2 regions of the Levilactobacillus sp. LN180102 genome follow, and region 1 is predicted to be linked to the other one. Evidence: riboswitches for the same ligand, from Rfam matches in the RefSeq annotation. Region 1 holds a riboswitch; the other holds the start of a gene.
The links. Region 1 has a riboswitch for thiamine pyrophosphate ahead of thiM (hydroxyethylthiazole kinase). Riboswitches for the same ligand answer to the same signal wherever they lie in the genome.

Region 1 (14,814 bases):
AATAAGCGCGTTGGGGTCATGCGATCAATTACAAAGCCAGCCTCGGTACAAGAAAAATTTGTTGACGGCGGAGTTAATGATTATGCGAAATCCAAGTCGGCGCTTGGTAAGTTACGAACCTATTATGGTACATGTGAGAACTTAATTCTTGCAGGTGGGACTATTGCAGGTGCATTTGCCGGACCAATAGGGGCAGCTGCGAGAGCATTTGGCGGAAAAATCTTAGGAAAACGTTGTTCTCAAGCACAAAGTGACGTAAAAAAGATGATTAATAAAAAGCGATCAAAAGGAGGATGTCGTATGACGCTGACTGACGAATTTCCAATTGGATCCGTTAACTTAAAAAAACAAGTTAGTATCTAATTCAGGTGGGGTACTTTAATGAGGAGGATATTATGATTTTACTCATAACGATCGGATTTATTTACCTAGTTACGGTTATCTCAATCCTTTTTTATAAACATCTTCATAAAGATTTTGAAATGTCTAATTATCAGAAGGCTATTTTAACCGTTTTAACTATTTTATTTCTTGTAGTGATTTATTCTGCCATAATGGCAACTGTAAATTGAATATCAAAATATGTATAGGGATGGCGAATAAGTTCACCTAATATTAGTATATTACAAGCTCATAGTGGTAAAGAAACTATGAAATTGTTTGGCACGGTGCTGCAAAGAAAGGGAACGTGGACGTTTATATTAGTGCCGGTATGTTGAACATGGCAAAAAAACAAGGATTTAACGTACTGGCACAAATCCGCCTACTACCATTAGGCGCTGTGGGTGGTGCCATTGGTGTTGCACTTCGGTTTGGATTAGCACGGCCTCCGGCAAGGGATTTGCTAAGGGGCGCGTATTCCACTTCAAAGGTGGTAAGTATAAATCATGGTCATATCAATAAAGAGAATACTTTTAGTGTTGTTTAGCATTTTGGTTGGCGTATTTGCGGCAATCAACTTTAAGTGTGCTTTGAAAATGAGAATTATTTTGGCTGTCGCGTTTTCAATTGCAAATATTTTTTCGTCTTTGTATACGTTGTCGCATTGGAGAGAGTTACGTGAAGATCATTATAGTCAATCGCAATACTTTTTAATGTTCATAGTAATGGAGGCTGCTTTGTGGGTATTTACGGCACTAGTTCCTAGTGGCCTGACCGGTATCGTTTCGTGGCTTTGGCTGGCAGCCATTAATCTCTGTTTTTTCGGTATTTTGGTGATCATTGCAATTTTCTATGAGAGACTTTGGAGAAAACGTTAGATAAAATTAACTGAGGTCATCACCGTGGGTTACGATGATGGCCTCTTTTGGCGGGAGTTAGCCGGTTTCAGCAAACACCGTAACGGTAGTGAGTTGATGAAATGGCAGTAACAGAAGGATTAGGTTACGTAACTATCTTATATGCTATGTGACAATCGGGATCATGGCATATATTTACCTGTGTTGTGGCCAACGGTTTCAGTTTTAATTGGTCGAGTTTAAAGCGCATGTTTATTGGTTTGCTAGTTGCTATTGTTGTTATTGAAGTTTTTGAGTATATTTCAACGAAGAGAAAGTAGCTTCTGTAATAAGGCTTAGCATTAATCTGAGCCACTAAAGGGGAATAGTCTAAATGAAAACTAACTCGCGTTGGACGGAAGCTCTAGCTAATCAGTACAGTACTTCTACGCTAAAAAAAATTCCGTATGTGATGATAATTGTTTTATTAATATGCATCGCTTTGATGTTAGTGGGCCGTGCTTCTTGGGGATTCAGCCTGTTAACGTTAGATTTTTTCATGCTGGCAGACTATTTAACGGTTAAATTGGCGCAAAAGAATATCAATGTTATCTTCAGTATTTTATTGGGAACGCTAATTTCTGTCATAGTCACTGGGATAGTTATATTAGGTTTGGGTTTGTTGTTTAAATGGTGATTGCAGGACAAAACACATTCTTAATCTGACCATCAGACCGTATAAAATATCTGCTGATAGGCGTCTCTGCCTATTCGTTAAGTCTTAAGCTACAGGTGTATCACTGATACAGCAGGCTATTTGGGATGATAGCTCACTCAGAGTCTGATTCTTAGTAAGCGGTTAAGCTTGAACCAGCATTCGATAGCGGATACAATGAGACTATAAAAAGTGACGACTGATTTGGACAGTCGCCACAAGTTCGCAAGTCTAGTGCGGTATTATGGGGAGCTACTTCTTTTAGAAGTGGCTTTTTTGATTATCCGATAGGCTCTAGCCAAATTGACTATCGCTAAGGATAACACGTAGGCTGCCATTGCGAACCCCCGCCCCTAATACCTTTCTCACTAATAGAGTCATGTTCAATCGCCCCCTAGTCTAGAATATGGGAGGACGTAACCGACTACCTTGCTGAGCCAGTCGCCGGGTAGCTAATCCCGGTCACTGGCTGTGGCTTTAATCTAGCCGACAGCACCCTTGATGTAGATATATATTGCGCTAACTAGTTGGTCATTAATACGATTAAAATAAGACCGGTCTTCTCAGAAATCTACTTTCCGAAAAGACCGATCTTATTTGGGATTAATTACTTTTCTTTTGGCTGAGACCAGTAATGTGCCCGGGTCAACAGGTCACGTGAACGGTCATCGGCAGGGACGAAACCACGGTTGAATAGGTGCTTGAAGTACATCATGTTATAGATAGAACCCCAGAGAACACGAAGTAGAAAGCTTAATGCTGACGTATACTGGACTAATTGTGCTTCACCACTAACACTCATCAATAGAAGCATCTGGACTCCGAGTTCAACACCCATCATACATAGGAAGTTATACCAATCAGCCCGGAAAATACTAGGGAAGGCATCAAATAAAAATGACGTCCACGAAAACCCAACCTTAGCGATCCGCATGTTTCCCGTCTCAGGATTCACGACGGTCGCGTAGTTCGGTGGCAACGGAAATCCTTGTGGACCGTCGCCGTTATTATTCTGATCGTCATTGAAGCCCTTGAAAGGATCTTGCATGTCATTTGCCAACTTTCTTAAAATTCGGTCATTAATCGTTAAATAAAAGTCTAACACGAAACAGCGGGTCTGCCTATTAATCTATTGACGACGCGTTAATTTAACGACTGCTTCACAGCGGGCAGTTTGGGGCATCATGTCAACGGACTGGATATACTCAACCCGATAGTCAGCCGTCAGGTCAACCAGATCTTTAGCCAGCGTCGATGGGTTGCAGGAAACGTAGACCAGCTTACTTGGCCGAATGGCAAGAATGGTTTCAATTAACGTAGCATCTAAGCCGGTACGCGGTGGATCAACCACGATGGCGTCGGGACGGAAGCCCGCCATGACCCATTTAGGCAATAGGTCTTCGGCTGTACCAACTTCATAGTGCGCATTGGTAATCCCATTAGCCGCGGCGTTAGCGTTCGCATCATCGACGGCTTCGGGAATAATTTCCATTCCGCGAACCTCGGCAGCGACATCGGCTAATGACAGCCCGATCGTGCCGATACCGGCGTAGGCATCAACGACCGTTTGCCCGGGTTGTAAGTCGAGGGCTTTCTTGGCCTCATCATAGAGGACTTCCGTTTGTGCCGGATTGAGTTGGAGAAAGGCTCGCGCTGACAGTTTGAAGGTCAAGTCGCCCAGCTTTTCCGTAATTGCCTCGGCACCAGCCAAGTGGCGAGTATCATCGCCCCATACCAATGAGGTTTCACCGGGGTTAATGTTTTGCATCACTGAGGTTACTTGGGGCAGCTCATTAGCAATGCGCTCCAGCAATTCGCGTTTATGCGGGAGCTTAGGCGAGTTGGTGATGAAGACCAGTTGCACGTCGTCAGTGTGTGCCGCGGCCCGCACGACCAAAGTTTTGACAATCCCTGATTTTTGTTCTTCATCGTAGATCGGCATATCAAGGTCTTGCAGCATAGCGACCACAGCTCGCATGACGGTCATGGTGACAGGCATTTGGACGGAGCAGGTTGGTAGGTCGATTAAATCATGACTCCGTTCAGCGTATAAGCCGGCTTCGACTTGACCCTCGGCGTTACGGCGAACTTGGAACTGAGCTTTGTTGCGGTAGCCATAAGGATCTTTCATTCCCAAGGTTGGCCGCAAGTCATAACTGTGAAAGCCCTCGGGTTGGTAACGTTCCAGAGCCTGAGCGACCACGTCTCGTTTAAAGGCCAGCTGGGCTGGGTAATCCAAATGTTCCAGTTCAAAGCCGCCGACTTGATCGGCGTAACTGTCGCGGGGTTCCACTCGGTGGGGGCTGGTTTTACGGATTCGGTGAACTTTAGCCCGCAAATAACGGGTAGCCACACTGGTCACTTCGACCACGGCTTCTTCGTTGGTTAAAGCACCGGGAACAAAAACGGCCATCCGTTTGTAGTACCCGATCCCCTCACCGTTAATGCCCATGCGCTTGATGGTCAGTGGAAAGCGTTGACCAACCTCGACTTGCACCCGTTCCGTTTGCCGGGCACGTCGTTGGTCTTGATGGGGCCGTTGATTGCGGTCACGATGGTAACCGCGATGGTTCTTAGATTCATAATTTGCCATATTTTCTCCTAAACTTGATGACATCTCTTAGACAAGACTGTTGTGTCCCTAATTTACGTGACGAGAGACACAATACCGTCGCCTATTATACCAAACTTTACTGGTATTCGGGAGTTCGGCAGTTTTTGGTATTTTAGAAGTCGCTTCCATAGGCAAAAACTGGCGAGTTCGGTACAATTAGAGGGATCGTTTAATTTAAGGGAGGGGTCGTTGTGAGCTTGCTAGAGCTTCAACATGTTGGGTATCGCGTTGGAGATACCCCGATTTTGCAAGACGTAAACCTCAAGATTGATAAACAAGAATGGGTGACCATTGCCGGTCCATCCGGTAGTGGCAAATCCACGCTGGTCCGGATTATCGCATCGTTACTAAGTAAGACCAGCGGTGAGTTGCGGTTTGCGGGGCAGCCGATTGAAAGTTATGATCCCATCGCCTATCGACGGCGAGTCTCGTATGCCTTTCAGCAACCCACACTATTTGGCGAAACGGTGGCCGATAACCTGGCCTTTCCGTATCAGATTCGCCAAGAACCGTTTGACCAGCAACGGGCGATTACCGCGCTGGAATATGTGGGATTGGGTGAGGCCGATCTAACGAAACATGTGACCGACCTATCTGGTGGACAGCGCCAACGAGTGGCTTTATTACGAAATGTGATGATTTATCCCGAAGTACTTATCTTAGATGAAGTTACGGCGGGGCTAGATGTCGAAAATAAAACGTTTGTGTGGAATATGATTCAGCATTTTAACCAAGATGACCACTTAACGATTATTGCTATCACCCACGACCAAAGCGAAATTGAATCGGCTAAACGCTTGGTGACGATTGAGAATGGTCAGATTGTCGGAGGTGTCCAATGAACTTAGCAGTGAATAATCAATCTTTGTTGTTAGCACTCGGGTTAGTCGTAATTGCCTTAGCCATTGGTTGGAAGGAAAAGCTGGGCATTGATCGTGGCATGATTATCGGGGTTGTCCGGGCCGTCATTCAACTCTTTGTGGTCGGCTATTTGCTGAAGTCGGTTTTTCGGGTTAATAATCTGTGGCTGACGCTCATTTTAATTTTAATTATTATTTTTAATGCCGGCTACAATGCCAAGCAACGTAGCAACGGGATTCCGCGAGCCTTGCCGATTTCGATTGCGGCGATTTTTCTGAGTACGGGCGTCACATTAGGCGTTCTTATGTTGGCGGGAGCCATTCGGTTCATTCCAGCACAGATGATCCCCATCTCCGGGATGATTGCGTCGAACTCAATGGTGGCGATTGGCCTGTGCTATCGCAACTTGAACGCCCAATTCAAGCAAGAACGACAAGCCGTTTTAGAGAAGTTGGCGTTGGGGGCGGACCTAAAAGACGCGTCACGAGATATTTTGCGTGACAGTATTAAAACGGGCATGCAACCCACAATTGATTCGGCCAAAACGGTGGGAATCGTTAGTCTACCGGGGATGATGTCGGGCCTGATTTTTGCCGGAGTTGACCCCGTTCGGGCGATTAAGTACCAGATTATGGTGACCTTCATGTTGATGTCGGCCACCAGTATTGGCTCGGTGTTAGCGTGTTATTGGGCCTACAAAGGCTTCTACAATGAGCGTAAACAGTTGATTAATTAGGAAAAATTCAGGAGGTAATGTGCTATGACACAACGAAAAGTAGCGTTGGTAACCGGAGCTTCTTCCGGGATTGGAAATGCGATTGCTCGGAGCCTGCACCGCAATGGCGTGCAGGTATATGCCGGTGCGCGACGGGTGAGCCGGATGAATGACTTAGATGACCTCGGTATTACCACGTTGGCCTTGGACGTAACGGATCCGGCGAGTGTCGAGCATGTCGTTGACCGGATTGTTGGCGAGACTGGTCGGGTGGATATTCTCGTTAATAATGCCGGGTATGGTCTGATGGGTGCCCTGGAAGATGTGCCAATGGATCAAGCGCAGGCCCAGTTTGACGTGAACCTATTTGGTGCGGCGCGGTTGATTCAATCGGTGCTCCCCATGATGCGGCAACAACACAGCGGTCGGATCATTAACATTACCTCTGTGGATGGGAAGATTGCCCAACCACTAGCTAGCTGGTATGTTGCTTCCAAATTCGCTCTAGAAGGCCTATCCGATGCCTTACGGTTGGAATTATTTCCTTTGGGGATTGACACCATCGTGATTGAACCGGGGGCGATTCAGTCAGAATGGGCTGACATTGCAGCTAACCATTTACGTGAAACGTCAGCGGTGGGGCCCTATAAACCAACAGCCGATCGGGCCGCTGCGATTTTACAAGCGGTCAAGCGCTTTTCTAGTAAACCACAGGTGATTGCGCGATTGGTCGATCGAGCGGCACTATCACGGCGGCCCAAGACTCGTTACCATGCGGGGGCTGGTAGTCAGGCAGTCGTCGCCCGGCGCTTCCTATCCGATAAGACCATCGATCGGTTGTGGTGGTTAATCGGTGAAGCAACGCAACGCATTAAACGTTAAGCTAAGTTTGATTGCCGTTGCGGCAAAAACTGTTATACTAAAAATAACCAAAACACTAGGGGTGTCCACAAATGGGCTGAGATATGGCAACGCCATGATCCCTTAGAACCTGTCAAGTTCAGACTTGCGGAGGGAACGTGTCGTGGCACCCAAATGAATTATAGTCGGGCCACCGGTTTCTCTTTGTGAGTACACCGGTGGCCTTTTTATGGCCTAACGAATAAAGTCAAGTGGCGTTGACCCTGTTAACTAGCGGGTCATTCAGCGGAACCGGGGCCGTCATAAATCACCTGACTGGCAGATTATCCGGCTCATTTTGCTGGTACAGTCCAAGTGCTTGGTGACGCAGATGCTCGCAAAGAAAAGGGGAGGACCTTACCATGAAATTAGCTTTACTTGATGACCTACGGACCCAGAACCCAATTGTCTTTAACATCTCCAACTTTGTCACGGTGCAGGATGTGGCGAACGGCCTTAATGCGTTAGGGGCGTCGCCGATTATGTCCGAAGAACCAGCCGAAGCCGGTGAAATGGTGGGCTTGGCTGGTGGCGTGTGCTTGAACCTGGGAGCATTTACGCAAGCTCAGATTCAACAAATTCGGACGGTCGGCCAACAAGCTAACGCCCAGCATAAGCCGCTAGTGATTGATCCCGTTGCAGTTGGGGCCGTGCGGTATCGTAAGCAAGTGGCCACGGGGCTTTTGGCGGATTTCCATCCCGATGTCGTCCGGGGAAACGCTGGGGAAATTGCGGCGCTAGCCGATATTTCATGGCAAGCTAAGGGGATCGATGCCGGGGAAGGTGCGGGAGATCTTGTGGCGATTGCCCAAGCCTGTGCCCAGAAGCTGGATTGCGTCGTGATCTTATCGGGGCCAACGGATATTATTACCGATGGTACGCGGGTGGTGAAGGTCCTGAATGGCACGCCATTGTTCCAAGTACACGTGGGGTCTGGTGATATGCTGTCGAGTATTGTGGCGGCTTTCTGTGCCGTGACACCGGACACCTTTGAAGCGGCGCAAACGGCTTGCTTGGTCTTTGCGGCGATTGGCCAACGGGTCGTACAAGCGGTGCCTGACGTTGGTGCGGGCAGTTTCACGGTGCATTTATTAGATGCTTTACAATCCACAACGGTGGCTCAAATTGAAGCCGTTGCGGCTTATGAATAATCTCTTGGAAGGGAAGTAGCATGATGGCAAATGAATTTCCACAAACGTTAACCATCGCCGGGACTGATAGTGGCGGTGGCGCCGGTATCATGGCGGATCTCAAAACCATGCAGGCGTGTCAAGTCTTCGGTGCGGCGGTTGTCGTCGCTGTAACGGCGCAAAATACACTTGGGGTGCAGGACTTTATGGCCCTGCCACAAAAATTAATTGATGAACAATTTGCGTCGTTAGCGGCCGATTTAAAAATTCGAGCGTGCAAAACAGGCATGCTGGCTGATGCGGCACACGTTCATGGCGTCGTGGAAAACCTCAAGAAGTATGATTTTGGTTTATTGACGGTCGATCCCGTGATGATTGCCAAAGGTGGCGCGGCTCTGCTGGCTGATGACGCGGTGACGACCGTACGTGATGAACTGGTGCCATTGGCCGATGTGTTGACGCCCAATTTACCAGAAGCGGAACGACTGACGGGGCTAACAATTACCGATAATCGGGGGATGGAAGCGGCGGCCATGGCCTTACAAGATCTCGGCGCTAAGAATGTTGTGATTAAGGGTGGTCATGAAGCAACGCCCGATCAAGCGAGTGACTTTGTCTTACTGGTAGACGGCCGTTCATTTTGGTTATCGGCTGCGCGGATGGATACCGTGCGCACACACGGGACAGGTGATACACTGTCATCTTGCATTACCGCAGCGCTGGCTAAGGGCGAAGACTTTGAAACGGCGATCCGTATAGCTAAAGACTTCGTAACCGCAGCGATTGCCAATCCAATTGCGGTGGGCAACGGTCACGGACCACTGAATCACTGGGCTTATAATCAAGGAGGCGCGGAATAATGTCAGTAACGTTTGAACCAGGTCTGTTACGGGCCTACTTTGTAGCGGGGAGCCAAGATGTTCCGGGGCAGGATTTGCGAGATGTCCTAGCGAAAATGTTGGCAGCTGGAATTACCGCCTTTCAATTCCGGGATAAGGCGACGAGTACCTTGACGCCGGAACAACGCCTAGCTTTGGGCCGGGACTTACGGGCACAGTGTCGCGCGGCCAACGTGCCCTTTATCGTGGATGATGACGTTGACCTCGCCTTAGCACTTGATGCCGATGGGATTCACGTCGGGCAAAGCGACCAGCGGATTCAGCAGGTCATTCAGGCGGTTGCTGGCCACAATATTTTCGTTGGGCTGTCGTGTTCGACGATGGCTGAAGTTACTGCGGCTAATGCGATTGCTGGCATTGACTACCTTGGTAGCGGCCCGATTTTTCCAACCACCTCTAAAGCTGATGCCGATCCAGTGGTGGGGACTGCCGGCCTACAAAAGTTGGTGGCCCAGTCCCGGGTTCCCGTGGTCGCCATCGGCGGGGTTACGGTCGATTCTTTACCGGCCATTGCGGAAACGGGTGCCGCCGGTGTGGCCGTGATTACCTTACTGACGCACAGTCACGATGTTGATGCTGATACGGCGGCGATGCGTCAAGCCTTCAGTAAATAATTTAATCGCTAAAGTGATTGTCGGCCGACCTTAAAAGGGGTATGCTTCGAGTATATCCGCAAAGGGGAGGAAGCCAATGAGCTTTTTGGAGTTAAAGGACATTCATAAGTCCTATTATATGAATAAAGTCGCGTTCCCAGTTTTAAAGGGGATTAATTTACAGTTTGAACGCGGCGAGTTTGTGTCGATTTTAGGTGAGTCTGGTGGGGGGAAGACCACCCTGATGAATATCATCGGGGGGTTAGATGCCCAGTATGAGGGGGACGTCTTACTCAATGGGCGTTCCGTTCGGGATATCTCGGCTAAGCAGTTAGACGCTTATCGGCGACAAACGATTGGCTTTGTTTTTCAAAACTTTAATTTGATTAGTCACTTGAGTATTTTGGATAACGTGTTGGTGTCCTTACAGATGACGGGCCTCAGTCGCAAGGAACAGCATGAACGCGCGGTGCAATTGCTGGACCGGGTGGGGTTAAAGGAACATATCCACAAGCACCCCAATCAGTTGTCCGGTGGGCAAAAGCAGCGGGTGGCGATTGCTCGAGCTTTGGCCTCAGACCCAGATATCATCATTGCTGATGAACCGACGGGGGCTTTGGATTCCCAAAATACACAGGAGATTCTGACCTTGATGGATCAGATTGCGGCGGATGGCAAGCTAGTCATCTGTGTGACCCACTCCCAAGAAGTGGCAGATCACGGTACCCGGATCGTTCACATGGCCGATGGGGTGATTGACCATGACACACGGTTAAAGGACCCATTCCCAGTGGAGGAGCACGCGGCGTTACCAGCCAAACACCTGAGCTTTACGGCGATGGTCAAGATGGCGTTGAAGCATATGCGCTATAATTTAAAACGAAACTTGTTGATTATCTTTGGCGCCTCGATTGGGATTTTTAGCGTTATTTTGATGCTGGGCATAGGTCGTGGGGTCAAAGGCTACATGAACCACGAAATCTATTCGCAAATTAAACCCACGGCGGTTCAAGTTGCCCAGAATACGGACAGTCAGGACCCGAAGAAGCTCGCGGTGACGCAGAGTGATCTCAGTCGCCTACAAAAGCTGAGTCACGTCAAAAAAGTTCAGCTCGGGTATTACGGGAGTAATGTGCAAGTCCAACGGGACAACGCTAGTGCGACGGCTCAGGTGATGCAGACCACGACCGACCAGATGTTGGCTAAGAGCATCAAAAAAGGGCATCAGCCGGCGACTGGCGAAGTCGTTTTAGGGAAAGACTTTGCGCAGAAATTCAACAAAAAACACCCGTACCGATTAATCGGCAAGTCAGTAAAGATTTCGATTACGGGAATGAACAAGCAGCATTTACCCGTTGTGATGACTAAATCACTAAAGGTCAGTGGGGTTTCTGATGGTAGCGCCGGACAGGTGCAAACCAATTTGACCACGGTTCGGCAATTGTATGCGGCTAAGAAGTTAACCTTCCATGCCAACTTTGCGACAGTGGTTATTGATAACCTCCAGAATGTGACGAGTGTTCAGGACAAAATCAAGACACTCAAAGCAAGCAACGGTAAGAAGCAGTATCAATTGACCGGCGCGGGCGCGTTGGTTTCAACGTTGAACACCTATATCCAATTGGCCTTCTACGTATTGGCGGCGATTGCCGGCATTTCACTGCTGGTTTCCGCGATTATGATTATTGTCGTGTTATACATCAGTGTTTCAGAGCGGACCAAAGAAATTGGGATTCTCCGAGCATTGGGAGTTCGCCGGAAAGACATTCGCCGATTATTCTTGTCGGAAGCCTTTTTCTTGGGCCTATCCTCCAGTGTGCTAGCTCTGATCTTCACGGAACTGGTCGCATACTTTGCCAACAACGTGGCGACGAAGTACATTGGCTACAGCATCATTGAGATCACCAGTAATTATATGATTTTCGGCATTTTCGTGGCGATTATCATCAGTTTGCTGGCTGCTTTAGCTCCGGCTGGGCAGGCTTCTAAACTTGATCCAATTGAATCATTGGCCTATGAATAAACAACAAAGAGGCGTCATTCCGAGTTATGTGCGGGATGATGCCTCTTTTATTTGAATCAATCGTAACCTGTGAACTATTTATTGCTGGTAATAAGGTGCTTGTAACAAATAGGCGTACGTGTAACGTGATTTCGAGTAATAGAAAACAGGACCCACGGCCGTGTTTAAGTGCGGCACATCTGGGTCCTGCTTTTAAGTTGAGGAAGTTAGTTGACTAGGGCTAACTTCACAAGTTCATTCTACCACGCCAACGAGATAAAAGCTATTACAAAAAAGTAACGTTTGATGCTAATTTCACTGATAGTTAAAAAACGTGCTAATAGTTTAAATATTAATCTGGTTTTGTTGAGAATTATTTGGTAGATACGACCGCTAAGTAGTGGATTAGTACAAATTATTAAAAATAATTTTGAGAAATACAGGCTTGTAAATACGAACTCATGTTCGTATAATAAGAACAAGCACTGAAGGGGGGACTGATGTTATGGATTACTCGCAGGAGCCGCATGGTCTATTCTTTATGATCGACAATAAATCATTTTATGCCAGCGTTGAAAGCGTGGAGCGGGGATTGAATCCGCTAGAGTCCGTCATCGTGGTGATGTCTGAGGCCGATAATACTGGCAGTGGGTTGGTGTTGGCCGCCTCGCCGATGGCTAAGAAGCTGTTCGGCATTAGTAACGTGTCACGCCAGTATGAGGTGCCACGGGACCCCCGTATTTTAGTCGTGCCACCGCGAATGAATCTCTATATTCGGAAAAATTTGCTAATCAACCGGATTTTCCGGGACTATGTTGCGGATGCTGATTTGTTTCCCTATTCCATTGATGAATCAATCTTAGATATGACCAAGTCGTGGCATTTGTTTGGGGAGACACCGGAAGCGGTTGCTCGCCTGATTCAGGTGCGGATTCGCCAGGAATTGGGGTTGTACACCACGGTAGGTATTGGGGAGAATCCGACGCAGGCCAAATTAGCCCTGGATCTACAGGCCAAACACGACCATGAGCTGATTGGTCGGTTAACCTATACCGACTTTCCCGAACACATTTGGCCGATAACGGATCTGACCAAGGTGTGGAGCATCGGTCACCGCACGGCCACCCATCTTAATCGACTGGGCATTCACAGCATGGGAGACCTGGCGCACGTTAATCCCTATGCGTTGCAACAGGAGATGGGGATTATTGGTGGGCAACTCTTTGCCTTGGCCTGGGGCATTGACCGCAGTCAGTTAGCACAGATCCACCCCGCCAAGGAAAAGAGCTGGAGTAACTCGCAGGTTCTACCACGAGACTATCATCAACAGCAGGCCATCGAACTGGTCTTACGTGAGATTGCCCAACAGGTGATTGCCCGGATGCGGCATCACCATCAGCAGACCGCCTGTGTCAGCTTGTCCGTGGGTTTTGCTTGGGATGGCAAAGCCGATGATGGGCGCAGTGGCCTGCACCATACGCGCCGGATTGAACCGACCGATAACGCCCAAACCATTATCCGGGAATTGGTGACGTTATTTCGTGAGTATTGGTCGGGCCAAGCCGTCCGCAATCTGGCCGTAGGGTTATCGCGTTTGAGTGCCAGCGGTCATGTTCAATTGGATTTATTTCAAAATCCGCAGCGCCAGCTTAAAGATGATCGCTTCGACCGTCTCATTGATGAGTTACGCGACCGATTTGGAACGACTGCCGTCATTCCGGCTAGTAGCCTGCTACCTGGCGGGACGATGTTGAGTCGCGCTGCACTGGTAGGCGGACATAACGGGGGGAATAGCTATGATTGATGAACAGGCTGAAACGAAACTGATCCTAACCCGATTGGCCCCATTATTTACGGCGCAGTGGCATTGCCAGTATCGGATTGACGTGATCAATAATCCTTATGGTGCGGCGATTAATTTCTTCTTGGACATTCGCCGAACGCATCATCGGGAGCGCTCAATCCCGCTCCACACAGTAGCCACGCAGGACTTAGAAGTGTTGGAGCGTATTGTGTGGGGTATTCGACAAGAAACGGCACTGACCTTAAATTTTGTGAACTTTGGTCACGTGCGCTGGCCGCACAGTCAGCGCTGGATTCACTAAGGATGGGACTGATATGTTAAAAAAACAACCGAATGATCAACTCGCCACCCAGTTTTTCCAACGCGATTATCAAGACCGCGGCATGTTGAAATGGGGGGGATTTTACTTGTCGGACCATACGAGTGCACTGCGTAAAATGCATGCCGCCGAACAGCAGGAAGCCGCGCAACCCCGTCAGTCCGTGGCAATGATTAGTGAACGCTTGGCGCTGGCCTGGCGGACACATCGCCACGTGCATGTTCAACTCAATGTATTGGATGCTAACCAGGCAGTTGCGGTCCTCGATGGAACCGTGGCCGGGGTAGCTGATGACCAGATTATGGTGAAGTTGCCCGCGGGTAACTATCACCAACTAGCCTTGACGGCAATTCGCTGTGTCACGGTGGCTGCTCATTGAACACAAACGGCGTTCATCACACTGCAGTTGTGTCATGAACGCCATTATCGGAGATTGAGTTATGGTTGTGACTCAGGTGGGATCAAGCCCGCCTCGGGGCCAGTATACCATGGTTACTGGTGTTTGTTTAGATCGTCTGCCCGGTTTTATTTTGAGAAATTAGCGCAACTAAAAAAGCGAACATCTCCAGTGGACCACTCACCGAAGATGTTCGCTTTTATTATACGTTAGAAAGTGGCGTGTGTCGTCTGCATTAACTCGGCCCCTTTGTTAACTAGGAGGTAACCGGAACCGTTGCTCGTGAACTGTAAGCCTTCAAATTCACGCTGACCGTTCAAGTTCGTCCCCTCAACTTGGCTGGCTTTGAGCTTACCCAGCTGGCTGACGGGCACAGAAGCGAGACTACTATCGGAAACGAAGTAGAGTCGGTTCCGCTTGGCGTTGTAAGCCATCGATTGGGGCTTGGTTCCTGGTGCGTACCGCAAGCCTTGCATGACTAAATGAAAATGAACGGACTTGGCGCTGATGGTTCCTTGATAAATCTTAACCGCGCCCTTAGGAGCCCAGCCACCGTTTGAGTAGGTGAAGAAGTAGGCTTTTCCGTGCTTATCAAAGGTCAGATTAGACCCCATCGGTACCGTATTTTTCAGGGTGAAATTGACCTTG
Region 2 (14,814 bases), on a different contig from region 1:
ATTAATACCCATTGCTGGAGATAAAGAATATCTAACAAGGCAAAGGGGGCATTCCAATCCCAAATAGCATGCAGTGCGACCGCCAATAAATAGAAACGTAAAAATTTCGGTGCCACCATGTTGCTCCCCGTGACGGGCTGATGCCGATCTTTGGCCAAAATAATTGCAGCACCCATAATGGCGGACCAAATCGTGTGAGTCCCTATTGCTTGCCAGCTGCGCATTAATAGTGTCACTAGTCCGTATTGACCCGTGTAGCCGGCCGTTTCAAATACGGCAAAACCTGCGCCAATTGCGGCGCCGACTAATAATCCATTAAAAATATAATTCAAATGAAATTGATTGATAAAATAAGCAATTACTAACATTTTGGCAGTTTCTTCAATAAAGCCCACAATTAGGGCCGATTCCCATGAAACGCCATTGCCAGAGGGAATTAATGAGTACAAAATCATCGTCGCAACCAGCGATAAGATCCCACCGACCAAAAATACGGTCATCAGTTGGTAAACCGAAATATTCTGGAAAACATTCATTTCGAAAAACATGACCAGTAACGAAAATGGCACAGTTAATGAGCCAATGAAAATCATCCCTGGAACCGCATTATTACTCCGAAAGACTAAGAAGAGCATCGCTAGTAAGAAGAAACTAGCACCCAACAATGCAAACACACGGGAAAATAGCCATGGCTTGACTGGTGCAGCCGATACTGCCTCTAAAGACGGCGTCGTTTCTCGAGTTCCAACAATGAAAAGCGCTTCAGCCTCGTCATGATCGTGGTGCTTAAAGACGGATGAGAACATCTGGAATAGGTGGATTTCAACCACCTTATTCTCCCCGGTCCACTCATTCATCTCTTTGGTGGCATCGTCTAATAAGTGGTTATGGTAGTGAAATCGTTTTTTTAGTGGTTTAATGGCTTCCTTATCGGTCATGGTGTCGTCCCTTTCCTGCTATCAACGGATTAATTCGGTTCCTATCTTACCCTGAACGGTCAAATGCTTCAACTTGGTGACGGGGTGAGCTTGCTAAATGTAACCCGTTACATTATAGTAGAGAGAGGCTTTTAACTAATTCTGGATTAAAGGGGAGACAAGATTATCATGGCAAAACGCAAAATGATTTTAGACTTAGATACTGGGATTGACGATTCTCTCGCAATCGCTTACGCACTGGGTGCACCTGATGTAGATTTGATTGGGATTATCGGTTCTTACGGTAACGTGGTTATCGAAGAAGGTGGCAAGAACGCACTAAAGATTTTGGAACTGTTAGGTCACACTGACATCCCCGTCTATCTAGGTGAAAGTCATTCTTCAACCTCCGATCATTTTGATCGGATGGAAGTCAGTGCCAACATTCACGGTCAAAATGGGATTGGTGAAGTTGACCTGCCTGAACCAACGCGTGCTATCGAAAGTGAATCCGGTGTTGACTTCTTAATCGATGCCGTTCACCAATATGGTAAAGACCTAACGTTGGTTCCAACCGGCCCAATGACTAACTTAGCTGCTGCTTTGAAGAAGGCCCCAGAAATTGCCACAGAAATGGGCAACATGACCTTCATGGGCGGCGCTTTAACCATGCCAGGTAACGTAACCCGTTTCGCCGAAGCAAACATTAACCAAGATGCCGAAGCCGCTAACGCCGTCCTCACTAGCCCACTCCACTCAACGATGGTTGGCCTAGATGTTACGCTACGGACTTTGTTGACTAAGAAAGAAACCCAACAATGGCGTGATTTAGGTACGACGTCTGGTGAAAAGTTTGCTGACATCGTGGACTACTACATCGAAGCCTACAAGCAATTTAACGACAACTTGGGTGGCTGTGCACTGCACGATCCATTAGCCGTTGGGGTAGCGTTAGACCCTAGCTTTGTGACAACGATTGATCTCAATATGGTCGTCAACACCAATAAGGAAACTTATGGCCGAACTATCGGTGATGACAACCGTTTGAACGAACCAACTAACGTCAAGGTCGCTGTAATGGTCGACAAAGATCGTTACCTGAAAGTCTTCATGGACTACCTGACCAACTTATTCAAAGAAAACTAACTCATTATCAAAAACCATTGCTCTGCTATTTAAAGTCGAGCAATGGTTTTTAATATTCTGTCAGTCTAATCGTTTTTCTTTACGCCCACGCTGAAATCCCGTAAACTTAACTTATTAACTTTACGCAAGGGGGGACCACTATGCAACCACAAGTTCAGTCCGAACATCGGGTCATCAATGGTTTAAGTTATTTGAGCGTTATCTTTATGCCAGTCGGCTTTCCATTATTGGTGTTAATCACGGCAGCTTTCACCCAATTGGCACCCGACGTGACCCGCTCAGCACGGCACGCATTGATCTTGCAATTACTGCCATTCATTTGTTTCATCGTCTTAGCCTTTAGCATCGGTGGCATATCACTCTTCACCTCTGTTAACGGTCGCTTCTTAGCCGGTAGCGGCTTAATCATTGGCGCGGCTTTGGTGCTACTATCTGTCGTGCTCTATCTATATAACATTTACCGAGCAATTCGTATTTTTGCCGCTTAGGCCCACTAAAAAACACGACCCGTTAAAGGTCGTGTTTTTATTATGCCTTGTAATTGAAATTACTAATCATCGTTTTTACAGCCGTGTTAGTATACTCAGTTGCATAGGCCTTCTTTTGTGCTGCCGTTAATGTTGAAGCACTGTTAAAAGCCTCCGTGTACTTCTTCAACATTACTGGCTTCACATACTTCTTAGCATAGGCAGAAGCTGGACTCGTCTTAGTCTTGGTATACGTATAGCTCTTACCCGATGTCGCTAATCGACGGTTAAGCTTCGTGCCATAAACCTTCGTACTAAACGTCGTACTGGTCTTCTTGGCCAACTTAAACGTATAGTTTTTCTTAGACAAGGACGTCGTTGTCTTATTATCTTTTGTTTTAAATTCAATCAGCTTGTACTTAGTCGTTAACGTCCGCTTATTTTTACTTAATTTAATAGAACTTGGCACGCCATACTTCACATTCGCGTTAGCACCATTAAAATCGCCGAAGATCAACAATGTCCCGGTCTTGCCAGATGACTTGTAGGTCTTAAAGTAAAAAGCGGTCTTCGATTTGGCGCTCTTGTAATAACGCTTTAAATCGGTATTGGTAAACGTTGGTTTGGCTTTTGTCTTAGCACTAGCAACACTTGGTGCGGCAATTCCTCCCAAAGTTCCTGCTGCCAGTACCAATAATCCCATCTTCACCATTAAACGTTTCATGACCATAATCCTCCTTAAGATTCATGCTGTACACTTTTTATACTAGCATTTCACAAGCCTAATTACCAGCTCTATCCCAGTAATTCTGGAAACACGTGTTGTAAATAAGCCGCCACACCAGCGTGATTATTATCCACTGGTGTCTGATGGTTAGCTGCCGCCTTCACTGCTGGTTGACCATTTTGCATCGCCACACCATCACCGGCTGCCTTAATCATGCCCAGATCATTTTCAGCATCGCCAAACGCCATTAAATCGCTGAAATCCCAGCCAAAATGCGTTAATAACTGGCCCAATCCAACGGCCTTATCCATATCCGCAGCCAAAAATTCCAAAATCTTGGGTTGTGACCGGACAACGTGGTAAAGCTTTGTAAGCTCTGGTGTCAACTTAGCCACGACCTGATCCAAGATGGCAGCATCGGTCGCCATCACGGCTTTACTAAATAATTGGTCTGGCAAATCAGCAAAGGCCGTTGGGATAAACTTCATTGGCGCTTTAAGCATTTGCTCATAAACCGATGGTGTTAGATCCGCAATCGGATAAACCTGATCAAAATCAAGCACATCCATCGGATAATGGTTAGCCGCGGCAAAAGCATGCAACGGTTCAAAATCATTCCGGCTCAGTCCACTTTGTGCCAACGCTTCTTTAGTTGAATTCTGAATCACTAACGCTCCGTTAAACGTGATTGTGTAGTCATCGTCTGTTGTCAATCCCAGCTGCTCCAAGTAATGCCAAATCGCATTGATGGGCCGGCCGGTGCACAAAACAATTTTAATACCGGCCTCATGCAATTGGCGCAAGGCGGTTGCATTTTCTTCGCTGATCGTCTTATCCGTATTGAGTAGCGTCTCATCTAAATCGAGCGCAATCATTTTTATCATTCGTCAACGTCCTCCGTTTTATTCCCTAATACCCTCAGTTTACACGTTATGCCGCTCGAAATAAACCTTCAGTTACGTCAGGAGGTCTTGGCGAATGAGGCCGACAATTTGTTTGTTCTCAGGCAGATCTGCATGATTGGCGTTAGCGCCCGTCACCGTGATCTGCGTAAAGTTTTTCACGCGCCCCTGAAAAATAAATTTTCCACGGTTCACGCTATCAAACGGCACAATGCCATCGCCAGCAAAGGTTTGACTACCCGCAATCGAGTAGACCAATAGGCGCTTGGGGAGCTGGTCACGCTTAGCCACCAATTGTTTAAATAACGGTGTATCAACTTCTGCATCGGACTCCTCTAAATTGAATGGCGAGGCAATCGTCATTAACCGGTCGGCCTTAGCCTTAGTCGCCGCTAGGTCTTGTTCCATAAATAGCGTCAAAATCAACCCACCATTAGAATGCCCCATCGCCGAAAAGTGATTAAATTGATACGTTTTCTGCAGTTCCTTAAAGGCGATCGTAAACCATTGCGCTTGCTTTAAAATATTGGCATACCCGTCATGATGATTTTCAAACCCCACCACAATAAAGGGACAATTATCACCGTGGCGCAAATGACCACTATAGTGTAAATGCCCATTCGTTAATACTTCCACGCGAATCAGGCTATGGGGCTTAGGCGTTTCGTGATTCAGTTCTTTCACTAAGGCGTTGAATCGATTCTGCGTGGCACTCGATCCCGGTACCAAGAACACGGGGGCTAAGGCACTTTGGTAATGCGCACGGACACTCGCTGCTTGGTGAGGTTGCCACCAAAAGCCTGGTATGCACAATAGGACCAACAACCCAACGATTAGAAGAACGGGTGACCCCTGCAATCGTCGCTTCATTTCTCATCGCCTCCCTGTGCTTCAGCCAGCCATAACCATTTCAAGAAAGGCCAATAGATGGCGGTACTAATCGCCAAATCGACTAATGCTAACGCGAACGCTCGCCAATTACCACCGGTCCCTAAATAGGCTAACAGTGGTGCCGGTGTCCCAGCAGCCAATGGATAAGCAACTGCCGGAACCCAGTTTAAACGTAAACATATCCAGCTCACTGTAATCGTCGCTAATGGTGCTAATAAAAAAGGAATGCCTAATAATGGATCTAAAATTACCGGTAGCCCCGTCATCAATGGTGCATTTAAATTGCCTAACGTCGGCAACACACTTAACCAGCCAATTCGCCGTTGTGCTCGCGGCGGCCGCGTCAGGAACAAAGCCAATAATAACCCTAGCACCATCCCTGAACCGCCAAAATTCGCATAAACACTGATTACCATATGGACTGTCAGTGGATAAGGCAGCTGCCAACCATGATGTAATAACACCGCCGCCAAATTTTGGGCCGTCTCAACGGTTTGACCGGTGGTCGCTAATGGCCCCAGCATGCCTAACCACGCAAACACTCCGGTAAGGGCACTGAACCCCCACAGTCCAACAATAAAATGTGACAGTCTAAAAGGCCAACGCAGTAATCCGATAAGGGTCGCATTAAAACTCACCGTCTGCGCACTAACCCACAACAATCCCACCGCGGCCGTTCCTAGGGTCCAAATACTGGTTAGCCACAACGACTGGGTTAACGGTTCTTCTTGCGTGGTCCGCCGTTGAACCACCCAACGAAAACTATTGCCGACTAAGACCCCCATTAAGATTCCCAATAAAATCCCCGATAAGCCTAAGTTGTTAGCCGACCACTTGATGGATTGTACCTGTAAGACGGTTCCGCGATCGACATTAAAAAATTTCATCCCAATCACCGCCGTCACCCCGGCTAATAACCGGTCAGTCGAATGCGCCGTTTTGTCTGCGACTAAATAATAGCTGACCGCAAACGCCACCATGATTCCTGAAAACCCTAAGGTACCCGCACTAACTAGCCGAACATAACGCTTCAATAACGTTAATTGCAACAACCAATGATTAACGTGAAGGGTTTGATAATAGTAGCCCGTTGTTTGTAGCCACGCCTGGTCAATGAACGTGGCAAGACTCCCCAAGAAAACGAGTGGAAAGGTTAATCGTAACGCGTGCCGAATTGCCCGAACTTGTTGGTGTCGTTGCCAAGCCAGCTCAAATTTTACAAGCCGCTGGCCCCAAACTGTTAAACTTGGCATGACTCTCGCCCCCTATTTCCCACCATTGTAAGCCCAACGGCCACCAGAACAGGTCTAAACTATTCGGTTGGAAAGACCATTGCTCAAACCAGCCAAGTGGCAATCTGTGTCAAAACGCCACTCATCATATCTACCGGCATCATCTAGCAGTGTTCCATCCAAATCAATCGCAAGTAGTTGTAGTATCACTTGCCATCCCCCACTCTGCTTAACTGGTCTCATCATACTTGGCGTCACTTAGACAGACAACGAATTTGACTTACAAATTTTTAAATGAAAAATGTTTATTTTATAGAGACACTAAAAAAATAATGTTGACTGTTTCAGTAAACAAATGTACACTGTTGCTATTGGAGGTTATCCCATGACGCAAATTGATCTAACACTTACCGAATTAGAGCAAGGCTGGCATCAATCAGCCGACTACTTTAGCTGTAATTACTGCGATGCGCACTTTGCTTGCGATCAAGTCTTTCCAGTAGACGACGCTTTTTATCCAGCTGAGCGGATGATTCAACACCACTTACAAACGGCCCATCCTGATGCTACTCATTTATTAATCCAAACTAAAAGTAAATATAACACCCTCACGGCCAAACAACAGGATTTACTTGCGGCATTCAGTCAAGGAACCAAAGATGCTGAGATTGCCAAACAAATGGGAGTCGCCGCTGCAACCATCCGCCATCAAAAATTTACATTTCGCGAAAAGGCTAAACAGGCCAAACTTTATCTGGCCATTTACAACCGTGTCTTCCAGACGACACCCGCTGCAGAGACGTTTATTTCTTTACCTGAACAGACCGGGGCAGTCGATGATCGTTTTGCCATCACGACTCGGGACTACCAACAACTAACTGCCAAATATTTCACCAGTACGACCCCCTTACGACTGGCCCGTTGGCCTAAGCAACAAAAAGCCATTTTAGTAGTTCTAAAGCAAGTTGCCACGATCTTACCTGCCGATCAACACTTCGATGAGACTACATTAACCCAATATCTCAAGCCAATCTATACCGATTTTCCGCGCTTGCGCCGCTATCTTGTGGACTATGGCTTCCTAAACCGCACAGCCGATGGTCGTGACTACTGGCGCAACCCCAACTATAAGGAGCTCTCATGAACAAAAAGGATCTCATTCAACAATACAAACTAACGCCAACATTCTATGGCGTGATTCAAATTAAAAATGACCAAACTGGTCAACTATTTATCGATGCCGTTCCCAATATTCACAATCGTTGGGGGTATTATCAGACGAACTTGAACAATCATTTTTATCATGATACCGCCCCGCAAGCTGATTGGGATCGTTTAGGTGCTGATGCTTTTAGTTACCGTGTTCTCTGGAAAAAGGACGCCACTGATGTCATCAACCTGCGCCATAAACTCAAAGATTTAAAACAAGAATGGTTGGAAAAATGCCATCCCGCTTATAACCAAAATTAGGAGAATAAAATGACTGAATTAAATACCCACGCCACACCAATTGATCAAACAACTTGGGCTCGGCGTGAATACTTTTACTACTTTACAAAAATGATGCCCACTGGCTTTACTCTAAATGTCGACATGGATATTACCGCTACTAAAGCGTGGCTCACGAAACACGACCGCAAATTTAACCCGGCCTACTTATATCTGGTCACTAAACTGATAACCAAACATCCCGAATTTCGGGTGGGACAGGTGGACGGTCAACTAGTCGAATACGATGTTTTGCATCCGTCGTATTCAACTTTCCATGGTGATGATTTAACCATCTCTAACTTATGGACAGCCTATGATCCTAGCTTCGAGCAGTTTCATCAAAACTACCTCGCTGATCAGGCAACTTATGGCGACCAACATACCCCCATGCCCAAGGCCCCACAAGGTGCCAACACCTACATGATTGGGAGCATTCCGTGGACGCATTTTAACAGCTACACGCCACTGCCCTTTACGCCATTGAATACATTTTTTCCCGTGATTCAAGCTGGACGTTTTACCTTTAAGGATGGTCAATGGCTCATGCCCCTATCCTTTACCATTCACCACGCGGTAGCAGACGGCTATCACGTCAGTCAGTTTTTTAACGAACTTCAGCGGGTCTTTGACCACCCTGAATTGTGGTTGACTGCTTAAGGCTAAGTAAAAAGGCTCGCCGCTTAATTGCGACGAGCCTTTTACTTAGTTGTTCATACTGCTGTAAGTGTACGCGTGATTCATTAATGAACGGGTTTCCGTGAATTCATTAATATCATGTAAGACCACCGTGATGACCCGATGCTTACCTGACTTTTGCCCAGTCCCGACGAAGCAGTACCCGGCTAGTGGCGTATAACCGGTCTTCAAACCATCAACCTTCAAGGATGACTGATAGTACTTCCGGCCCTTCAACAGGTTATTGTAGTTATAGCATAGCTGACCGTCCACGTTCTTAGAACCAACGGCACCATCAGTCAGAATTCGAGGATAATCCTTGATCAAATGGCGGGCAATCAAGGCAACATCTTTAGCCGATACCATGTTGGCATTTTTACTCCCGTAGGCGTAGCCGAACGCTTTTAGATCATCATTTTCGAGTCCGGACGCCGAAACAAAGCTGGCCTTACCTAAGTTCCAACTCTTAGCCTGCGCATTCATCTGCTTAATAAATTTCGCATTACTACCGGCTACCCACTTACCCAATGCAATGGCCGCGTTATTTGAGGAGTCTAGCAAGGCGGCATCATAAAGTTCCTTGACCGTGTACTTGTGTCCGGTCTTAAACAGGAAGCCACCACAAGCTGAACTCTTGCCCATCGCAATTAAGCCCTTACTACTGGTATCAACGACCTGATTCCATTTCGTAGCGCTCCCATCAACCTTCTTCAATACGAGGTATAGCGTCATCAGCTTTGAAACGGACGCAATTGGTCGCACAGTATTCGCGCTCTTTGACCACACGGCTTTACCCGTTGTATAATCCAACGCAATCGCATTCTTCGCATACTTCAACCCAAATGGCGCTTTCCCCTTTTTCAGGTAGCCATGCCAAATCCAGCCCTTGACCGAGCCTGACTTATTCTTAACGTAATAGTAAATGCCCTTTGAGTTACTATGCTTTAATGTCGCTTGCTTGGTCGCATACCAGGTGGTGTTGGGGTAAGTTTTTAGTGCGGCCACCTTCTTGGTATGTGTCTGATTATAAAGCGCACCAGCCGTACTCTTTTTGTGATAAGCGGTCTTCGTCAACGTCTTCGTGGAAACTGTTTTGTATGCCGTTGCCGCCTGTGCCGTAGCTTGTGTGCCAACCAACACGCCACTACCAATCGCCGCCGTCAATGCCACCGCCATGATTGCGCGTTTGGCTTTCTTCAATCCCATAATTACATTGTCCTCTTTTCTCAGATTAAATCTTCCAAGGATTACCCTAACACGGACAACAATGACCAAACAAGGATAGCCATCGTTTTGTAACTTGCTTGTTGGGGACGTAACGGTATCGTAATCCATCGTTTCTAGGCTTAACTAACTTGCTGACGAAGGACAATTTCCACAAAAAAAGACGCCACTAACCCGTATTCGTTAGTGACGACCTCGATTCATTAAGCATCCATACCGGCTAACTGATAGGCATAATTCATCAGAGAACGCGTCTCCGTAAATTCATCCTCATCATGCAAGACAACTGTGATGATCCAGTGTTTACCCGCCATCTGACCGGTTCCAACAAAACAGTAACCGGCTAATGGTGTATAACCGGTTTTCAAGCCATCCACATTCAAGCTAGCCTGATAATACTTCCGGCCGGCCAAGAGGTTGTTGTAGTTGTAACACAACTGACCATCAACCTTTTTCGATCCTGCTTGTCCATCCGTTAAAACCCGGGGATAGTCCGTGATTAAGTGCCGGGCAATCAACGCGACATCCTTGGCAGAAACCATATTGGCATTCGCCGTACCATAGCGATAACCGTAATATTGCAAGTCGCTATTTTCAAGACCCGAGGCAGAAACAAAATGGGCTTTCCCCAATTTCCACGCTTTAGCTTGGGCGTTCATTTTCTTAATGAACTTCGCATTGCTGCCACTAACCCATTGACCTAAAGCGATCGCGGCATTATTCGATGAATCTAAGAAAGCTGCATCATACAACTGTTTAACCGTGTATTTATGACCCAGCTTAAACTTAAATCCGCCGCAGGCTGCACTTCGGCTCATTGAGACCAACCCGCGGCTAGTGATCTTAACCTTATGGTTCCAGTTACTTTGCTTCCCATTAACCTTAGCTAAGGTTAGATAAAGGGTCATAATCTTGCTCACAGAGGCAATCGGTCGGGCCGTATTTCCAGCCTTAGACCACACCACTTTCCCCGTATCTGCATTCATGGCAACTGCTGCTTTGGCCTTAGCCAATTTAAACGTTGCTGCGTGTGCCTGTACTGGCGCAGTAACCGCAGTTGTCACACCGCTTAGTGAGATCGCCGCCATCACCAGCAGGCCCCACCGTTTTAACTTCATTTTTTTCATTCCGCCGCTTCTTTCTACATAATTAAAATAACCTATGAATTTTAGCATAGGTGATCCCCACTGGTCAAAATTATCTGGTTACTGATTAACCCGTCTTTCCCCTGAATGGTTGTGCCCCGTGACCGGTCATCCTTTGGTTACGATTATTCTCGGTAACGGTTGCAATTTCTGAACAAATTGGTTAGGCTAAAGTTAATCACATATGACTGGGGTGCCACTATGGCTGAGATTAAACCCATTGAACCTGCTCTGGTTAGGACCAGCGAAGGGAACGCGTCTAATTTAGACTTATCAATGAACCCCACTAGGCATGACTTAGTGGGGATTTTTTTGTCATTTGGTCGCCACAGTTAATGAATTTTTAGGAGGTTTCATCTCATGAAAAACTGGCATTTACGCGATATTATCTTGGTTACCATTCTGGCAATCTTTATGGGCGTTATTTTCTGGGCCCTGAACCCGGTCTATACCCTGTTAGCAGCAGCATTGGCCCCCCTTGGCTTACAACCGCTCGCCAATGAAATCCTACTGGGAGTTTGGGTGATGGCCGGTCCCTTAGCGGGGTTCATCATTCGAATTCCTGGTGCCGCAACCCTTGGGGAATTTCTCGGCGCCGTCGTCGAAATGTTTCTCGGCGGCATCTGGGGAGCTAGTACGTTAATTTCCGGAGCGATCCAGGGACTTGGGGCTGAAATTGGCTTTGCAGCGACTGGTTATAAGCGTTTTGGTTGGGGAACATTAGCCCTCAGTACTTTAACCACCACCATCGTTACTTTCGCTTGGGACTTACTACGTAGTGGTTATGCCACTTATCACCTTAACTTCTTATTGCTATTATTTGTCGTTCGCTTGCTATCCGTCTTCTTCTTTGGCGGTGTCTTAACCAAGCTGATTGCCAATTTATTAATCCGGGCCCACGTCTTACCTACAACTAACCGTTAACCTTAACTGTTTGGAGGAATTTGCTTGACCACCGCTATTCGCAATTTAACTTTTACCTATCCCAACCAAGAGCACCCGGTCTTAGCTGACTTGTCAGCGACTTTTCCCGATGGCAGTTTTAACTTACTAACCGGACCCTCCGGTGGTGGAAAATCAACGTTATTAAAACTCATTGCTGGACTGTTGCCTTTGCCAACCGGTTCCCAGATAACACTCGCCGGCCAAGCATTACAGGAGTTACCAGCTACCCAACGTGCCAGTCAAGTCGCTATGCTATTTCAGGAACCCAGTACGCAATTTACCATGGATACCGTCCTTGACGAACTGCGCTTTGCTTTAGAAAATCAGCAGATTCCGGCAGCCGAGATGCCAGCTAAAATAGCGGCTGCCTTGGACTTTGTGGGCATTACCAGCCTTAAGAATCGCCATCTCACGCACCTCTCCGGTGGTGAACAACAAAAAGTTGCCTTGGCTGTGATTGTGGCAATGGATAGTAAGGTGATTCTATTGGATGAACCCTTTGCTAGCATTGATCCGGCTGCTCGTTTGGACCTATTGCAGAACTTGGTTCAGCTCAGTCAGGCTCATAGTAAAACGATCATTCTAGCAGACCATGACCTGAGCTTTTATGAGCGGTGGATTGATCATCTCTCCGTCCTTGAAGCCGGTCATCTGACCACGTTGTCTCCAGAAGCGACTCAACAACGCTTGGCGATCTTTAGCGCACCACAACGCCAACTGACTCACGTTACCTTACCCGACCGTCAGCTCCCCGTTATTCTCCAGGGACAAGACCTCGGCTTACGACAAGGCACGCGACAACTCATCAATCCGCAAGATTTAAGTCTCTTTGCCCATCAAATAACCTTGATTACGGGCCCTAATGGGAGTGGCAAATCCACTCTCTTACGCGCGCTCGTCCGGCTAACCGATTATCAAGGCACCCTGACTTATGACGGCATTAACATTCAAAAACGCCGGCGCAAAGCTTATGCGCGCCAAGTTGCCCTCATGTTTCAATCGGCCAGTGCACAATTTCTCAACGTTACCGTTGCTGAAGAGATTGCTTTATCCCATAAGTACGGTCGGCAGACGTACTTTACGCCTGAACGTGTGGATCAGTTACTCGCGCAACTTAACCTTACCCAACAGCGTGATCAAATTATTTACACGCTGAGTGGCGGTCAACAAAAAAAGGTCCAGCTCCTGTGTATGCTAATGATGGCTCCGCAAGTCTTACTGTTAGATGAGCCTCTAAAAGGCTTAGATTATGACTCAATCCAAACTGTGCTGTCGATTCTCAAAACCGTTCAGCACGACTTGCAGTTAACGTTAATCATGATTAGTCACCAACTCAGTGGTCTCGATGGGTTCGTTACCCTACATTTGCAGTTAGCCGATTGCCAATTACGTTATCAGGAGGCCGATCAATGAATCCCACGATAAAGCTCAGTCTCGTTATTCTAATTGCTTTTGAAATTTCATTTACACAGGTGTGGACGGTCAATCTGGCCTTATTGATCGTGAGCTTGCTATTAATGATTTATGCCCATGTCTCTCTCAAGCGATTGCTTTGGCTGACGGCAGTACCACTCTTTTTCGCCAGTGCCTTAGTCTGGTCACTAAAACTCCAGGGAAGCACCACACCCCACTTCTTAGGCGTCATTTTCACGCGAATCTTTGTGTACGTCTACCTTGGTGGCTGGTTTAGCCAGACCACACAACCACTCGCTCTCGCACGTTCGTTAGAACAAAACGCTAAGTTACCGGCTAAATTTGCTTATGGTTTTCTAGCCGCCTTCAACCTCATGCCCAAAATTCAAGCGGAAGTTGCAACTATCAAAGCGGCGGCCTTAATGCGCGGCCAAGTACTCCATATTTGGTCACCCCAGCTTTATTTTAAAGTTATCCTTGCCGCTATGAACTGGTCAGACCAGTTGGCCGCTGCCATGACGTCTCACGGTTTCGTAGAAGGGGCCCCACGAACTTATGCCACCACTATTCCACTCCGCCACCGCGACTGGTGGTTACTTGGGCTTAGCCTACTGCTAGTCCAATTGGGACTGTTCTGTGGGTTGCCTTAGCTCAATTTGAAGGGAGTTTCACTGATGTTCACCGATCAAGCACACACAGCCACTCAAAAAAGTTGGGCGGCCTCTAAACACCATCCATTTATCCAACAGCTCCAAGCGGGAACTCTTCCGTTAGCAACATTCCGTTACTACCTGATTCAGGATCACTATTATTTACAAGAATTCGCTAAAGTTCATGACCTCGCCGCCGATCAAAGTCAACAACCCCAAGTCATTGCGCAACTACGGGCTAACGCTGCACAACTACGAGCCGGTGAGATGGCTGTCCGGCAAGGGTTCTTTCAAGAATTAGCCATTACCGATGACGATCTTGCGGCAACCCCCATGGCGCCTAGTGCTTATGCTTATACGAGCCATCTATATCGTGCACTGATGACGGCAGGATCAGCCGGTGCCATTGCTGGTTTACTCCCCTGCTATTGGCTATATGCTGAGATTGGGGCAATGCTGGCACAGGTTGGTTCACCCGTTCCGATTTACCAGGCTTGGATTGATAGCTATAACGCCGATGATTATACCGACGAAATGACCGATCAACTGGCCCTCGCTAATCTGGTGGCCACGCCACAAAACACGTCTGAGCTGTTAGCCATCTTCAAAAAAAGCAGCTGGTATGAACTTAATTTCTGGCAAATGGCATTAGACCACGAAGATTGGTCTGTCAACTAACGCGGCCAGTGATCACTTCTCCAATGCTAGTGTTGTGCGTTATAATAAGGCTAGTATTTGGGGAAAGTAGGTGGCAAGATGCAACGAATACAACGCTTGACGTTTGTCCAATTTTTTGGCTGGTTAGCCTTGGCGCTAGGTCTGCTGATTGAGGGGTATGCCCTATGGGGGAATTTTGGTAGTCGTGCTAGTGGCGATGACATGTTTGGTGGCGCCGTTGTTTTAGCGCTGGCCGCTATCTTCATTCACAGCCAACACTTATTGATTAGCCTTGCCGTCATTTTATTAAGCACTTTAGGTTTTGCCTATTT

Region 2: linked by a shared signal. The riboswitch ahead of ACP4IT_RS02670 (ECF transporter S component) and the one ahead of thiM (hydroxyethylthiazole kinase) in region 1 are both predicted to bind thiamine pyrophosphate.

Annotation. Positions count from the first base shown of each region.
Region 1 covers NZ_JBNIIX010000010.1:31,829-46,642, forward strand. Annotated here, with positions in the region: gene ACP4IT_RS07280 (glycine zipper family protein) at 1-363, shown strand, start outside; gene ACP4IT_RS07285 (hypothetical protein) at 918-1,259, shown strand; gene ACP4IT_RS07290 (hypothetical protein) at 1,612-1,914, shown strand; gene ACP4IT_RS07295 (hypothetical protein) at 2,540-2,980, opposite strand; gene rlmD (23S rRNA (uracil(1939)-C(5))-methyltransferase RlmD) at 3,062-4,525, opposite strand; gene ACP4IT_RS07305 (ABC transporter ATP-binding protein) at 4,738-5,388, shown strand; gene ACP4IT_RS07310 (ABC transporter permease) at 5,385-6,143, shown strand; gene ACP4IT_RS07315 (oxidoreductase) at 6,168-7,004, shown strand; TPP riboswitch at 7,052-7,157, shown strand; gene thiM (hydroxyethylthiazole kinase) at 7,385-8,173, shown strand; gene thiD (bifunctional hydroxymethylpyrimidine kinase/phosphomethylpyrimidine kinase) at 8,197-9,012, shown strand; gene thiE (thiamine phosphate synthase) at 9,012-9,665, shown strand; gene ACP4IT_RS07335 (ATP-binding cassette domain-containing protein) at 9,742-11,667, shown strand; gene ACP4IT_RS07340 (Y-family DNA polymerase) at 12,152-13,450, shown strand; gene ACP4IT_RS07345 (hypothetical protein) at 13,443-13,751, shown strand; gene ACP4IT_RS07350 (hypothetical protein) at 13,765-14,148, shown strand; gene ACP4IT_RS07355 (hypothetical protein) at 14,376-14,814, opposite strand, start outside.
Region 2 covers NZ_JBNIIX010000003.1:37,777-52,590, reverse strand. Annotated here, with positions in the region: gene ACP4IT_RS02730 (PrsW family intramembrane metalloprotease) at 1-938, opposite strand, end outside; gene ACP4IT_RS02725 (nucleoside hydrolase) at 1,107-2,063, shown strand; gene ACP4IT_RS02720 (hypothetical protein) at 2,204-2,551, shown strand; gene ACP4IT_RS02715 (hypothetical protein) at 2,592-3,254, opposite strand; gene ACP4IT_RS02710 (Cof-type HAD-IIB family hydrolase) at 3,326-4,141, opposite strand; gene ACP4IT_RS02705 (alpha/beta hydrolase) at 4,214-5,029, opposite strand; gene ACP4IT_RS02700 (PTS transporter subunit EIIC) at 5,026-6,303, opposite strand; gene ACP4IT_RS02695 (DUF2087 domain-containing protein) at 6,668-7,426, shown strand; gene ACP4IT_RS02690 (GIY-YIG nuclease family protein) at 7,423-7,752, shown strand; gene ACP4IT_RS02685 (chloramphenicol acetyltransferase) at 7,762-8,430, shown strand; gene ACP4IT_RS02680 (serine hydrolase) at 8,476-9,654, opposite strand; gene ACP4IT_RS02675 (serine hydrolase) at 9,876-10,799, opposite strand; TPP riboswitch at 10,997-11,088, shown strand; gene ACP4IT_RS02670 (ECF transporter S component) at 11,178-11,741, shown strand; gene ACP4IT_RS02665 (ABC transporter ATP-binding protein) at 11,766-13,175, shown strand; gene ACP4IT_RS02660 (energy-coupling factor transporter transmembrane component T family protein) at 13,172-13,825, shown strand; gene tenA (thiaminase II) at 13,850-14,503, shown strand; gene ACP4IT_RS02650 (hypothetical protein) at 14,582-14,814, shown strand, end outside.